2 regions of the Weizmannia sp. FSL W8-0401 genome follow, and region 1 is predicted to be linked to the other one. Evidence: a T-box and tRNA genes for the amino acid it is inferred to sense, from the RefSeq annotation. Region 1 holds a T-box; the other holds one or more tRNA genes.

Region 1 (7,201 bases):
TTGACCCTTTCCGCAGAATCATTCCGCCGATCGGCATGATTGATATTTCTCCGATCGTCGCTTTTTTTGTCCTGGATTTGGCAAGAGCCGGCATTGCGCAAATTTTTTCTTGGTTCATGTAAAAAAGCCATTTTCAGAAAAAGGGACTGTGCAGTTCCTTTTTTTAAAAGGAGCAAAGACAAATGGATTCGATTTACCAGCATTTCCGGCCGGATGAAAAGGAATTTATTGACCAGGTGCTGGCCTGGAAACAATACGTGGAAGATGCGTATGCCCCTGAACTGACGGATTTTTTGGATCCGCGGATGCAGCAGATTGTCAACACGGTGACCGGAAATCACGGCGCGGTCTCCGTCCGGGCTTTTGGCGGATACAAAGAGAGCGAGCGGAAAAGAATACTGCTTTTTCCTGACTATTTTTCTCCGGATGAGGACGACTTCCATCTTGCCTTATTCGAAGTACATTACCCTGCCAAATTTGTTTCCTTTGAACATAAACATGTGCTTGGTTCGCTGATGGCGCTCGGCCTGAAACGCGAAAAATTCGGGGATATTTTAATCGGGGAAGGGCGCATTCAGTTTTTCGCTGCGGCCGAACTTGCGGACTTTATTCAAATGGAATTCCGGCAGATCGGAAAAACGCCGGTCACCCTTACGAAAATGCAGTTGGATCAGGCCATCCGGCAGCAACAACACTGGCTTGAAAAACAGGCCACCGTCAGTTCGCTCCGCCTTGACGCGATTTTGTCCGCCGTTTATAACATTTCAAGGCAGAAAACGCGGATGCTGATTGAGCACGGGCTTGTGAAAGTGAACTGGAAAACAGTGGAAGACCCGTCATTCCAGTGCGGGGAAGGCGATACTTTTTCAACCAGGGGATACGGGAGAAGCCGGCTCATCCGGGTGGAAGGCAAAACGAAGAAAGAAAAATGGCGAATGGTGGCAGGGATTTTAAAATAATTTGATTGATTAGCAGGATTTTCCCAAAAAATCGTCGAATTCCATTATAATATAAAAAAGAAGGGGAATCTTGCAATCGAAAGTCAAATTGAACAGGAGGTGGCCACATGCCTTTAACGCCTTTAGATATACATAATAAGGAGTTCAGCAAAGGGTTTCGCGGCTATGATGAAGATGAAGTAAATGAATTCCTTGACCAGCTGATAAAAGATTATGAAATGCTGATCCGCGAAAAGAAAAACCTGGAAGATAAAGTGGCGTCGTTAAACGAACGGCTGAGCCATTTTACTTCCATTGAGGAAACTTTAAATAAATCGATTGTTGTTGCCCAGGAAGCGGCGGAAGAAGTAAAGGGCAATGCCCAGAAAGAAGCGAAGCTGATCATCCGCGAGGCGGAAAAAAATGCAGACCGGATTGTCAATGAAGCCCTTTCGAAAGCAAGGAAAATTGCGCTCGAAATCGAAGAGCTGAAAAAACAGTCGAAAGTCTTCCGGACGCGCTTTAAAATGCTGATTGAGGCGCAGCTTGACCTGATTGATAGCGATGACTGGGAAAAGCTGATGGAATTTGAAGTCGATACTACGGAGTTTGAACTGGAAGAAGAAGAAGCAAATCAAACTTGACGAATCCGAAAACGGTCCACTATAATAGAGTACATTCAATACTGTATACGAAAAAACGATGACAGGGCAGTAGGGTTGTGAAAGCTTTCCAAGCGAACCGGGGACAGTGCGAGCCCGGCAAAGCGCGCAACCTGAACATCCCCCTTGAGTTCTTGCCTTGAACGCCGAAAAGGCCAGTAGAGTTAAGCGGGACCTTCCACGTTACGGATGTCGAGCGGGCATATTGGATGCCTACTAGGGTGGTACCGCGGGAACCTTCTCGTCCCTATTTTGGGGATGGGAAGGTTTTTTTATTGGATTTTTGGCAAGGCTGAACATAACGAAAAATTCAAAATACAATATGCAAAAGGCAGGAGGATCAGCATGGATTACAAAGATACACTTTTAATGCCGAAAACGGATTTTCCGATGCGTGGAAATTTGCCGAAAAAAGAACCGAAAATCCAGGCAAAATGGGAAGAAATGGATATTTATCATAAGGTGATGAAACGCACGGAAGGAAGGCCGCTGTTTGTGCTCCACGACGGGCCTCCGTATGCAAACGGCGATCTCCATATGGGCCACGCCCTGAATAAAACATTGAAAGACATCATCAACCGGTTCAAATCGATGACGGGTTACCATGCCCCTTATGTACCGGGCTGGGATACGCACGGGCTACCTATTGAGCAGGAACTGACAAAAAAAGGCGTAGACCGGAAATCAATGTCGGTTGCCGAATTCAGGAAACTGTGCGAAAAATATGCCCATGAGCAAATCGATCGCCAGCGGACAGCGTTTAAACGGCTCGGCGTGCGCGGCGACTGGGAAAATCCGTATTTAACGCTCCGGCCCGCATATGAAGCCGAGCAAATCAAAGTATTCGGGGAAATGGCGAAAAAAGGCTATATTTACAAAGGCCTGAAGCCGGTATACTGGTCCCCTTCCAGCGAATCCGCGCTTGCGGATGCAGAAATTGAGTACAAAGACATTAAATCGCCATCGATTTATGTTGCGTTCGACGTAAAAGACGGAAAAGGCGTGCTTGACACGGACACAAAAATTGTCATCTGGACGACGACCCCTTGGACCATTCCGTCAAACCTCGGCATTGCCGTCAATCCGGAGATCAACTATGTGGTCGTAAAAACGGACGGCAACAAATATCTGGTTGCCGAAGCCCTGCTTGAAGAAGTAAGCAGCGTTTTGGAATGGGAAAACGCGGAAGTCGTTCAAACGGTTCCGGGGAAAAAGCTGGAGTACATTGTTGCAAAACATCCGCTGTACGGTCGCGATTCGCTCGTTATGCTCGGAGACCACGTCACAACCGACAGCGGGACCGGCTGCGTCCACACCTCACCTGGACACGGGGAAGATGACTTTCTCATCGGCAAAAAATACGGGCTTGATGTGATTTGTGCTGTAGATGACAAAGGCATGATGACAAAAGACGCGCCCGGTTTTGAAGGGCTGTTTTACGACAAAGCCAACAAACCGATCTGTGAAGCACTGGATCAGGCAGGTGCGCTTTTGAAACTGAAGTTTTTAACGCACTCGTACCCGCATGACTGGCGGACGAAAAAACCGGTAATTTTCCGGGCAACATCGCAATGGTTCGCATCGGTTGACATGTTCCGCGATGACATTTTGAAAGCCGTTGAAGAGGTCAACTGGACGCCTGTTTGGGGCGAACTCCGGATGCATAACATGATCCGCGACCGCGGCGACTGGTGCATCTCCCGCCAGCGTGCATGGGGCGTGCCGATCCCTGTTTTTTACGCGGAAAACGGCGAAGCGATCATCACGGAAGAAACCATCCGGCATGTGTCCGACCTGTTCCGCAAACACGGATCAAACGTCTGGTTTGAACGGGAAGCGAAAGACCTGCTTCCGGAAGGCTTTACGCACCCGGCGAGCCCGAACGGTGTATTTAAAAAAGAAACGGATATTATGGACGTCTGGTTCGATTCCGGTTCTTCCCATCAGGGCGTGCTGGCTGCACAAGAAGGCTTGAAACGGCCGGCTGATTTGTACCTTGAAGGTTCCGACCAGTACCGCGGCTGGTTTAACTCGTCGCTCATTACCAGTGTGGCGGTAACAGGGCGCGCCCCGTACGACGGCGTTTTAAGCCACGGGTTTGTGCTGGACGGCGAAGGCCGGAAGATGAGCAAATCGCTCGGCAATACGATTTTGCCTGGCAAAGTGGTTGAACAGCTGGGGGCTGACATCATCCGCTTGTGGGTCGCTTCCGTTGACTATCAGGCAGATGTCCGGGTTTCCAATGAAATTTTAAAACAAGTGTCCGAAGTCTACCGGAAAATCCGAAATACGTTCCGGTTTATGCTGGGCAATCTGAACGACTTCGACCCGGCCCGGCACCAAGTTGCCTATGAAGAGTTGCGCGAGGTCGACCGGTTTATGCTTGTCAAATTGAACAAGCTTGTAAAAGAAGTGCGGGAAGCTTATGAACGGTACGAGTTTGCCACGATTTACCATGCGGTGAACAATTTCTGCGCCACAGACCTCAGTTCGTTCTATATGGATTTTGCAAAAGACGTGCTGTACATCGAACTTGCAGACAATCCGGAACGCCGTGCGATGCAAACCGTTTTGTATGAATGCCTTGTTGCCTTAACCAAGCTGTTGTCGCCGATTTTGCCGCATACAGCTGATGAAGTCTGGCAGTATATTCCGGGTGTCGCGGAAGAAAGCGTCCAGCTGACCGATATGCCGGAATATGTGGATTTGCCGGATGCTAGTGCGCTTGAAGAAAAATGGAATGCGTTTATGGCGCTCCGGGGAGACGTTTTAAAAGCATTGGAAGAAGCGCGAAATGCAAAAGTAATCGGGAAATCGCTGACGGCAAAAGTAACCTTGTATGTGAATGAGGAGACGAAAGCACTGCTTGACAGCATTTCGGAAAGCAAAAAGCAATTGTTCATTGTATCGGGATTTGAAGTGGCAGGCGCCATTGAAGACGCGCCGGAAAATGCGCTGAAGCTTGAACACGCGGCTATTGTCGTCGAAAAAGCGGAAGGCGAAACATGCGAACGGTGCTGGGTTGTAACGCCGGAAGTCGGCCTGGACCATGACCATCCGACGCTCTGCCCGCGCTGTGCACAAGTTGTGAAAACATTGATGCGGGAAGTGTGAAGCTTTAAGCCGGGGCTTGCATGAAGACATGCAGCGCCGGCTTTTTTAAGGCCATTGCCGGCGCTGGATTTTTAACTGGCAAAAACCGTTTGCCGCTGCATGATTTTGTTACTTTTAGAAATCGTTTTCCCGCAAACAAGCCTTGCCTGCGGGAATGCTAAAACCAACAAAGAAGCGGGGAGGCTGTTGGAAGATGCGTAAAGATCCGAAAATTTGGCTGCAATCGCTACGGGCTGAATTATCCGTGTACGAGGCGAAACATGAGCTTGTGCAACATCTGGTTCAGGAGGAACTGAAAGAGATTGAGGCGGCATTGGACGGGTTCCACGGCACCCGGAAAGTTGCCCCGGGCCTTGCGGAAATCCCTTCCCTGTTGCCTGCGGACCGGCAAACCATCCTGTCATACGGCAAAGTAACCGTCCCGTATGATCTTATTCACTAGAAAAGGGCATTGCTTTTGCGCAACTTCAATCAGCAAGAATCCGCCTGAAAAAGCAGGCAGGAACGGGCGGACCGGGATCCGGCCGTCCGTTCTTTTCACTGTCTGCTGTTTATGCTAAAATGCAGGAAGAAATATATTCCGGGCCAGGCGGCATTTTGCGCCTGCCGTAAACACAGGCGGAGGAAAAGCGATTGGTTATTTTTTATTATGCGGTTGCACTCATTGTGGTCATCCTGGACCAGCTGGCAAAATGGCTCGTTTTAAAAGGGATGGCGCTCGGGGAAAGCATTGAAGTGATTCCGGGTTTCTTTTTTCTCACATCGACGCGCAATACAGGCGCTGCCTTCAGCATACTGGAAGGGCAGATGTGGCTGTTTTATCTCATCACCCTGGTTGTCATTGCCGGCATTCTTTATTACATACAAAAATACGCAAAAAACAGGACGCTGCTTGGCACGAGCCTCGGCCTCATATTAGGGGGGGCAATCGGCAACTTTATTGACCGCCTGTTCCGCGGCGAAGTTGTTGATTTTGTCCATTTGCGTTTCGGCAGCTACGATTTTGCCATTTTTAACGTGGCGGACGCCAGTTTAACGATTGGCGTTGTACTGTTGCTGATTTCAATGCTTTTGGAAGACAGAAAGACAAAGGAGAAAACCGATGGAAAAAATGGATCACACCATTCTTGAACACGAAGCAAATGAACGGCTTGATAAAATTGTCTCATCCATCCGGGAAGAATGGTCGAGATCACAAGTCCAGCAATGGATTAAAGAGGGCGATATTACCGTAAACGGCAAAAAAGAAAAAGCAAATTACAGATGCCAGGCAGGGGACCTGGTTGAAATTGAGGTGCCGGAGCCGGAATTGCCGGATATTGAACCGGAAGACTTGCATCTTGATATATATTATGAAGATGCCGATGTGCTTGTCGTTAATAAACCAAAAGGCATGGTTGTCCATCCGTCAAACGGGCATTTTACAGGGACGCTTGTAAACGGCCTGATGTACCACTGCAAAGATCTATCGGGCATTAACGGCGTGCTCCGCCCTGGGATTGTCCACCGGATCGACAAGGACACATCCGGGCTGTTAATGGTGGCCAAAAATGATTACGCGCACGAAAAGCTGGCGGCACAGCTCAGTGAAAAAACGGTGACCCGCAAATATTTTGCGCTTGTCCACGGCAATATTCCGCATGAAGCCGGCACCATTGACGCCCCGATCGGAAGGGACCCGGCTGACCGCCAGCGGATGGCCGTGGTCGATAACGGAAAAGACGCGGTGACCCATTTCCACGTGCTGGAACGGTTTGACCGGTATACATTTATCGAATGCCGGCTTGAAACGGGGCGCACCCACCAGATCCGCGTCCATATGAAGTATATCGGCCATCCTTTGGCAGGCGACCCGAAATACGGGCCGAAAAAAACGATTGATTTCGGCGGCCAGGCGCTCCACGCCGGGGTACTCGGTTTTTGCCACCCGCGCACCGGCGAAACGCTCACATTTGAAGCGCCGCTGCCGGATGATTTCGCGCATCTTTTAAACACAATGAGGCGCGGTTTGTGAACATCACGGTATAAAAAATATTGACAAACGGATGAAAAACGGGTAAGGTAAAAATAACTTCATAAGCCTTTTAAAAACAGTCCCGTGAGGCTGGCAAGGGAACGTTCATTTTACAAAGCCTTCCTGCCTTCGGTGCGGAAGGCTTTGATTTTTCCCGGGAGGAGACACCATGGCCCAAAAAGCGGTAGTAATGGATGAAATCATGATCCGCAGGGCGTTGACGCGGATCGCCCACGAAATCATTGAACGGAATAAAGGCATTGAAGACACGATGCTCATCGGGATTAAAACGCGCGGCATTTATCTCGCTGATCGCCTGGCGGAAAGGATTGAGAGAATCGAAGGGCGCAAAGTCGAAGTCGGCGAGCTGGACATCACGCTGTACCGCGATGATTTATCGAAAAAAACGGCAGACGGCGAACCGGAAGTGAAGGGCGCGAACCTGCCATCCAGCATCACCGGTAAAAAGATCG
Region 2 (7,201 bases), 1.2 Mb from region 1:
ACGGAAGCGCGCATGTCAAAAATTTCCCTTGAACTGCTGCGCGATATTAACAAAGATACAATTGATTTTCAGGACAACTATGATGGTCAGGAAAAGGAGCCGGCTGTCCTGCCTTCCCGTTTTCCGAATCTGTTGGTGAACGGTTCTTCCGGGATTGCGGTCGGCATGGCAACGAACATTCCACCGCATCAACTCGGTGAAGTCATCGACGCGATTCTTGCTTTAAGCAAAGACCCGGATATCACGATCCAGGAATTGATGGAATATATCCCAGGGCCGGATTTCCCTACGGCCGGTTTAATTGTCGGAAGAAGCGGCATCCGCCGTGCTTATGAAACGGGAAGAGGCTCTATCACACTTCGCGCAAGGGTGGAAATTGAACAAAGATCAAACGGCAAAGAATCCATCATTGTGACCGAACTGCCTTACCAGGTCAACAAAGCCAAATTGATCGAACGGATTGCAGAACTTGTGCATGAAAAGCGGATCGACGGCATTACCGACCTGCGTGACGAGTCCGACCGCAACGGCATGCGGATGGTGATTGAAGTCCGCCGTGATGCAAATGCGAATGTGATTTTGAACAATTTGTACAAGCATACCGCCATGCAGACGACATTCGGTATCAACCTGCTGGCGCTTGTTGCAGGCCAGCCAAAAGTGCTGAATTTAAAACAGGCGCTTAAGTTTTACCTTGACCATCAGGAAGAAGTGATCCGCCGCAGAACGGCTTTTGAACTGAAAAAAGCGGAAGCGCGTGCCCATATTTTGGAAGGCCTGCGCATTGCACTTGACCATATTGATGCGATTATCCAGCTGATCCGTTCCTCGCAAACAACGGATATTGCCCGTACCGGCTTAATGGAGCAATTTTCCCTGTCCGAAAAGCAGGCACAGGCAATTCTCGATATGCGGCTGCAACGTTTGACCGGGCTGGAACGCGAAAAAATTGAAGAAGAATACCGGGGCTTGATCCAACTGATTGCAGAACTGAAAGCCGTTTTGGCAGATGAAGAAAAAGTGCTTGAAATCATCCGAGAAGAGCTGCTCGAAATTAAAGAACGGTTTAATGATGAACGGCGCACGGAAATTATAGCAGCAAGCGTTGATCAGATTGAGGACGAGGATTTGATCCCGCAGGAAAGCATCGCCATCACCCTGACCCATAACGGCTATATCAAACGCCTGCCGATTTCGACGTACCGGAGTCAGAAACGCGGCGGCCGCGGCGTGCAGGGGATGAGCACGAATGAAAACGATTTTGTTGAACATCTCTTAACGACATCAACACATGATACGATCCTTTTCTTCACAAATAAAGGAAAAGTCTATAAGAAGAAAGGATACGAAATCCCGGAATACGGCAGAACGGCAAAAGGCATTCCGATTGTCAACCTGCTTGAAATTGACAGGGATGAATGGATCAATACGATGATCCGTGTGGAAGATTTCGTAGAAGACTGGTTTTTATTTTTTACCACAAAAAAAGGCATTTCAAAACGCACGCCTGTAACTGAATTTGCCAATATCCGGACGAACGGCCTGATTGCCATTCATCTGAAAGAAGAAGATGAGCTGATTTCCGTAAAACTGACGGACGGCCATAAAGAAATCATTATCGGTACGAAGAACGGCATGCTGATCAGATTTCCCGAAACGGATGTCCGTTCAATGGGAAGGTCGGCAACAGGGGTAAAAGGCATTACCTTAAGCGGCGATGATGAAGTGGTCGGCATGGAGATTCTGGAAGAAAACGATGATGTGCTTATTGTGACCAAAAACGGCTATGGAAAACGGACAAAGGGAAGCGAGTACCGTATCCAGAGCCGGGGCGGAAAAGGTTTGAAAACCTGCAATATCACAAGCAAGAACGGTCCGCTTATTGCTGTGAAGACGGTAACGGGAGAAGAAGATGTCATGCTCATTACAGCGGGCGGCGTGCTGATCCGGATGGCTGTCGGGGATATTTCAGTGCTCGGCAGAAATACAATGGGCGTCAAACTGATCCGTCTTGGTGACGAAGAATATGTTGCCACAGTCGCAAAAGTGGAAAAAGATGAAGAAGAAAATCATGCTGATCTGGTGGAAGAAACCGGAGAGGAATAAGAAATCTCGGGAAGCATTGCACACAATGCTTCTTTTTTTTGATAAAATATGGGCAGCACAGTTGCTTGTTGACGGAGGGAGAAAAGCTTGAAGATAAAAGTATGCGATCTCGTCCCCGGCTATATTTTGGCCAAGGATGTCATGGGGAAAACGGCCCGCCCCATTATGCCGAAAGGAACCCTTTTAACGCAGAAAATGATCAATGTCCTGAAAGAGTTCGGGATAGAAGAAGTGGATGCGGGCCGTTACAATAGCCGCAAAGAGGCGGAAGAAGGCGTGAAGGAAGAAAACCAGGAAATGGCAACAGTGCCTGAAGCATTCCGGGAGCGGTATACGTCTGCAGTTGGCAGCTACAAGAAAATGTTCCAAAGCTGGCAGTCCGGTTCCAAAGTCAGTGTAGGCGCAGTAAGGGATTTTTTTATTCCGCTTTTTGAATTTATTGAACAGGATCCCGGGAAAATCCGCATTATTCATCAATATGCAACAAAAGAGGAATATATCTATCACCATGCCATCTCGGTCGGGCTGTTAAGCGGCGCAATCGCCCAAAAACTGCAGCTCGGGAAGGGGACCTGTTACCAGGCCGCATTGGCGGGTTGCCTCGCGGATGCTGGCATGGCAAAAGTCCCTGCGCATTTGCTTAGAAAATCAGCCTCCTTAACAAAAGAAGAATACGAAGAAATCAGGAACCATCCGGTATACGGTCTGAAAATGGTCCAGCACTCGCCCCTTTTGAAATCCGAAACGAAACTTGCGATTTTACAGCATCATGAACGTCTTGACAAAAGCGGCTATCCATTTGGCGAAAAACCGGACAGAATCCCGATCCTGTCAAGAATTGTTGCCGTAGCGGATGTATACCATGCCATCGTGTGCGACCATATTTATAAAAAGAAGAAAATCCCGTTTCAAGCCATTGAAGAGCTGCTGGAGGACCACTTCGGGGAGTTCGATATCGCTGTGATCCATGCATTGATCCCCCTTGTTGCCCATTTAACGATTGGATCAAAGGTCTTTTTATCCAACCATGAGGAAGCAGAAGTGCTTTACATTAAACCGTCCGCTCCCATTAAACCGCTTGTAAAAATTTTAAGCAGCAATGAAATGGTTGATTTGGAAAGCCGGCCTGATTTGTTTATTACAGAATTAATCCGGTAATGTTTGCAGCAGAAACCGGACTTTTGTTGCAGGAAAATAGAAGCTTTATTATCTTATCGTTCTGATAAACAACTCGTGTTCATGCCGCATTCATTGCCGCACCGGCGCAAGAATGAAAACCAGCCGGCTCATATTTTCGGGTGGATTTTGTTCATTGGACAGAGAATGTTGCACAAACCGAAAAAAACACTTGCGATTTACTGCATAACGAGTATAATAGAAATTGTGCTTTTTATGGTTGCTTGTTGATTTGCTTTTTTTGTTGACACAAGCTGCCGGATATGTTATGATATAAAAGTCGTCACAAGATGTGATTGTTCCTTGAAAACTGGACAAAACGAAACGTCAAATTCTTTTTGAGCTTTTATCAAACATCTTTACTGAGAGTTTGATCCTGGCTCAGGACGAACGCTGGCGGCGTGCCTAATACATGCAAGTCGTGCGGACCTTTTAAAAGCTTGCTTTTAAAAGGTTAGCGGCGGACGGGTGAGTAACACGTGGGCAACCTGCCTGTAAGACTGGGATAACGCCGGGAAACCGGGGCTAATACCAGATAGTTTTTTTCTCCGCATGGAGGAAAAAGGAAAGGCGGCTTCGGCTGCCACTTACAGATGGGCCCGCGGCGCATTAGCTAGTTGGCGGGGTAACGGCCCACCAAGGCAACGATGCGTAGCCGACCTGAGAGGGTGATCGGCCACATTGGGACTGAGACACGGCCCAAACTCCTACGGGAGGCAGCAGTAGGGAATCTTCCGCAATGGACGAAAGTCTGACGGAGCAACGCCGCGTGAGTGAAGAAGGCCTTCGGGTCGTAAAACTCTGTTGCCGGGGAAGAACAAGTGCCGTTCGAACAGGGCGGCGCCTTGACGGTACCCGGCCAGAAAGCCACGGCTAACTACGTGCCAGCAGCCGCGGTAATACGTAGGTGGCAAGCGTTGTCCGGAATTATTGGGCGTAAAGCGCGCGCAGGCGGCTTCTTAAGTCTGATGTGAAATCTTGCGGCTCAACCGCAAGCGGTCATTGGAAACTGGGAGGCTTGAGTGCAGAAGAGGAGAGTGGAATTCCACGTGTAGCGGTGAAATGCGTAGAGATGTGGAGGAACACCAGTGGCGAAGGCGGCTCTCTGGTCTGTAACTGACGCTGAGGCGCGAAAGCGTGGGGAGCAAACAGGATTAGATACCCTGGTAGTCCACGCCGTAAACGATGAGTGCTAAGTGTTAGAGGGTTTCCGCCCTTTAGTGCTGCAGCTAACGCATTAAGCACTCCGCCTGGGGAGTACGGCCGCAAGGCTGAAACTCAAAGGAATTGACGGGGGCCCGCACAAGCGGTGGAGCATGTGGTTTAATTCGAAGCAACGCGAAGAACCTTACCAGGTCTTGACATCCTCTGACCTCCCTGGAGACAGGGCCTTCCCCTTCGGGGGACAGAGTGACAGGTGGTGCATGGTTGTCGTCAGCTCGTGTCGTGAGATGTTGGGTTAAGTCCCGCAACGAGCGCAACCCTTGACCTTAGTTGCCAGCATTGAGTTGGGCACTCTAAGGTGACTGCCGGTGACAAACCGGAGGAAGGTGGGGATGACGTCAAATCATCATGCCCCTTATGACCTGGGCTACACACGTGCTACAATGGATGGTACAAAGGGCTGCGAGACCGCGAGGTTAAGCCAATCCCAGAAAACCATTCCCAGTTCGGATTGCAGGCTGCAACCCGCCTGCATGAAGCCGGAATCGCTAGTAATCGCGGATCAGCATGCCGCGGTGAATACGTTCCCGGGCCTTGTACACACCGCCCGTCACACCACGAGAGTTTGTAACACCCGAAGTCGGTGAGGTAACCTTTACGGAGCCAGCCGCCGAAGGTGGGACAGATGATTGGGGTGAAGTCGTAACAAGGTAGCCGTATCGGAAGGTGCGGCTGGATCACCTCCTTTCTAAGGAATAAAAGGAAAACTTCGTTTTCCAAAATCAAGTTTGGCGTTTCCGTTTTGTCCAGTTTTGAAGGTTCAATCCTTCCTTATATTTCCTTTCATTAAGGGCCTGTAGCTCAGCTGGTTAGAGCGCACGCCTGATAAGCGTGAGGTCGATGGTTCAAGTCCATTCAGGCCCACCATTCCTTAATGATCGGGGCCTTAGCTCAGCTGGGAGAGCGCCTGCTTTGCACGCAGGAGGTCAGCGGTTCGATCCCGCTAGGCTCCACCTTTATAAACGTGTTCTTTGAAAACCGGATAGGAGAAATAAACCAAGTAAACCGAGAATCGCTTATTTTTGGATTTAAACCTTTTATGGTTAAGTTAGAAAGGGCGCACGGCGGATGCCTTGGCACTAGGAGCCGATGAAGGACGGTACAAACACCGATATGCTCCGGGGAGCTGTACGTAAGCTTTGATCCGGAGATTTCCGAATGGGGAAACCCCCTGTCTTTAATCGGACAGGATTCCTGCCTGAATCCATAGGGCAGGAAGGGCACACCCGGGGAACTGAAACATCTCAGTACCCGGAGGAAGAGAAAGCAATTGCGATTTCCCAAGTAGCGGCGAGCGAACAGGAAACAGCCCAAACCGGAAGGCTTGCCTTCCGGGGTTGTAGGACACTCATATGGGAGTTACAAAAGAACGGGGTAAGTGAAGCGGCCTGGAAAGGCCTGCCGGAGAAGGTAAAAGCCCTGTAACTGAAACTTCGTTCTCTCCCGAGTGGATCCTGAGTACGGCGGGACACGAGGAATCCCGCCGGAATCCGGGAGGACCATCTCCCAAGGCTAAATACTCCCTAGTGACCGATAGTGAACCAGTACCGTGAGGGAAAGGTGAAAAGCACCCCGGGAGGGGAGTGAAAGAGATCCTGAAACCGTGTGCCTACAAGTAGTCAGAGCCCGTTAACGGGTGATGGCGTGCCTTTTGTAGAATGAACCGGCGAGTTACGGTCTCATGCAAGGTTAAGCTGAAGAAGCGGAGCCGCAGCGAAAGCGAGTCTGAACAGGGCGAAAGAGTATGAGGCCGCAGACCCGAAACCAGGTGATCTACCCATGTCCAGGGTGAAGGCAAGGTAACACTTGCTGGAGGCCCGAACCCACGCACGTTGAAAAGTGCGGGGATGAGGTGTGGGTAGCGGAGAAATTCCAATCGAACTTGGAGATAGCTGGTTCTCTCCGAAATAGCTTTAGGGCTAGCCTCAAGCGGAGAGTTTTGGAGGTAGAGCACTGTTTGGACGAGGGGCCCTCATCGGGTTACCGAATTCAGACAAACTCCGAATGCCAAAAACTTATGCTTGGGAGTCAGACTGTGAGTGATAAGATCCATGGTCGAAAGGGAAACAGCCCAGACCGCCAGCTAAGGTCCCAAAGTATACGTTAAGTGGAAAAGGATGTGGCGTTGCTTAGACAACCAGGATGTTGGCTTAGAAGCAGCCATCATTCAAAGAGTGCGTAATAGCTCACTGGTCGAGTGACGCTGCGCCGAAAATGTACCGGGGCTAAACGTATCACCGAAGCTGCGGATGGACACCGTTTGGTGTCCGTGGTAGGAGAGCGTTCTAAGGGCGTTGAAGCCGGACCGGAAGGACCGGTGGAGCGCTTAGAAGTGAGAATGCCGGTATGAGTAGCGAAAGAAGGGTGAGAATCCCTTCCACCGAATGCCTAAGGTTTCCTGAGGAAGGCTCGTCCGCTCAGGGTTAGTCGGGGCCTAAGCCGAGGCCGAAAGGCGTAGGCGATGGACAACAGGTTGATATTCCTGTACCGCCTCTTCACCGTTTGAACGATGGGGGGACGCAGGAGGATAGGGCAAGCGCGACACTGGTTGATCGCGTCCAAGCAGTTAGGCCGGTGCGGAGGCAAATCCTTCGCGCCAAGGCGGAGCTGTGATGGCGAGGGAAATTAAAGTACCGAAGTTCCTGATTCCACACTGCCAAGAAAAGCCTCTAGTGAGGTGAAAGGCGCCCGTACC

The links. The T-box of region 1 lies ahead of ileS (isoleucine--tRNA ligase). A T-box ahead of a tRNA ligase gene usually reads a tRNA of that ligase, here a tRNA-Ile.
Region 2: it has a tRNA-Ile gene. The T-box ahead of ileS (isoleucine--tRNA ligase) is inferred to sense a tRNA for this amino acid. The anticodon was not compared.

Annotation. Positions count from the first base shown of each region.
Region 1 covers NZ_JBBPAG010000001.1:1,173,770-1,180,970, forward strand. The annotation lists gene NSU00_RS05510 (YggT family protein) at 1-122, shown strand, start outside; gene NSU00_RS05515 (YlmH family RNA-binding protein) at 183-959, shown strand; gene NSU00_RS05520 (DivIVA domain-containing protein) at 1,067-1,582, shown strand; T-box leader at 1,632-1,852, shown strand; gene ileS (isoleucine--tRNA ligase) at 1,946-4,714, shown strand; gene NSU00_RS05530 (hypothetical protein) at 4,908-5,156, shown strand; gene lspA (signal peptidase II) at 5,348-5,845, shown strand; gene NSU00_RS05540 (RluA family pseudouridine synthase) at 5,817-6,728, shown strand; gene pyrR (bifunctional pyr operon transcriptional regulator/uracil phosphoribosyltransferase PyrR) at 6,898-7,201, shown strand, end outside.
Region 2 covers NZ_JBBPAG010000001.1:7,019-14,219, forward strand. The annotation lists gene gyrA (DNA gyrase subunit A) at 1-2,106, shown strand, start outside; gene NSU00_RS00040 (HD-GYP domain-containing protein) at 2,194-3,264, shown strand; rRNA gene NSU00_RS00045 (16S ribosomal RNA) at 3,641-5,194, shown strand; tRNA gene NSU00_RS00050 (tRNA-Ile) at 5,297-5,373, shown strand; tRNA gene NSU00_RS00055 (tRNA-Ala) at 5,387-5,459, shown strand; rRNA gene NSU00_RS00060 (23S ribosomal RNA) at 5,548-7,201, shown strand, end outside.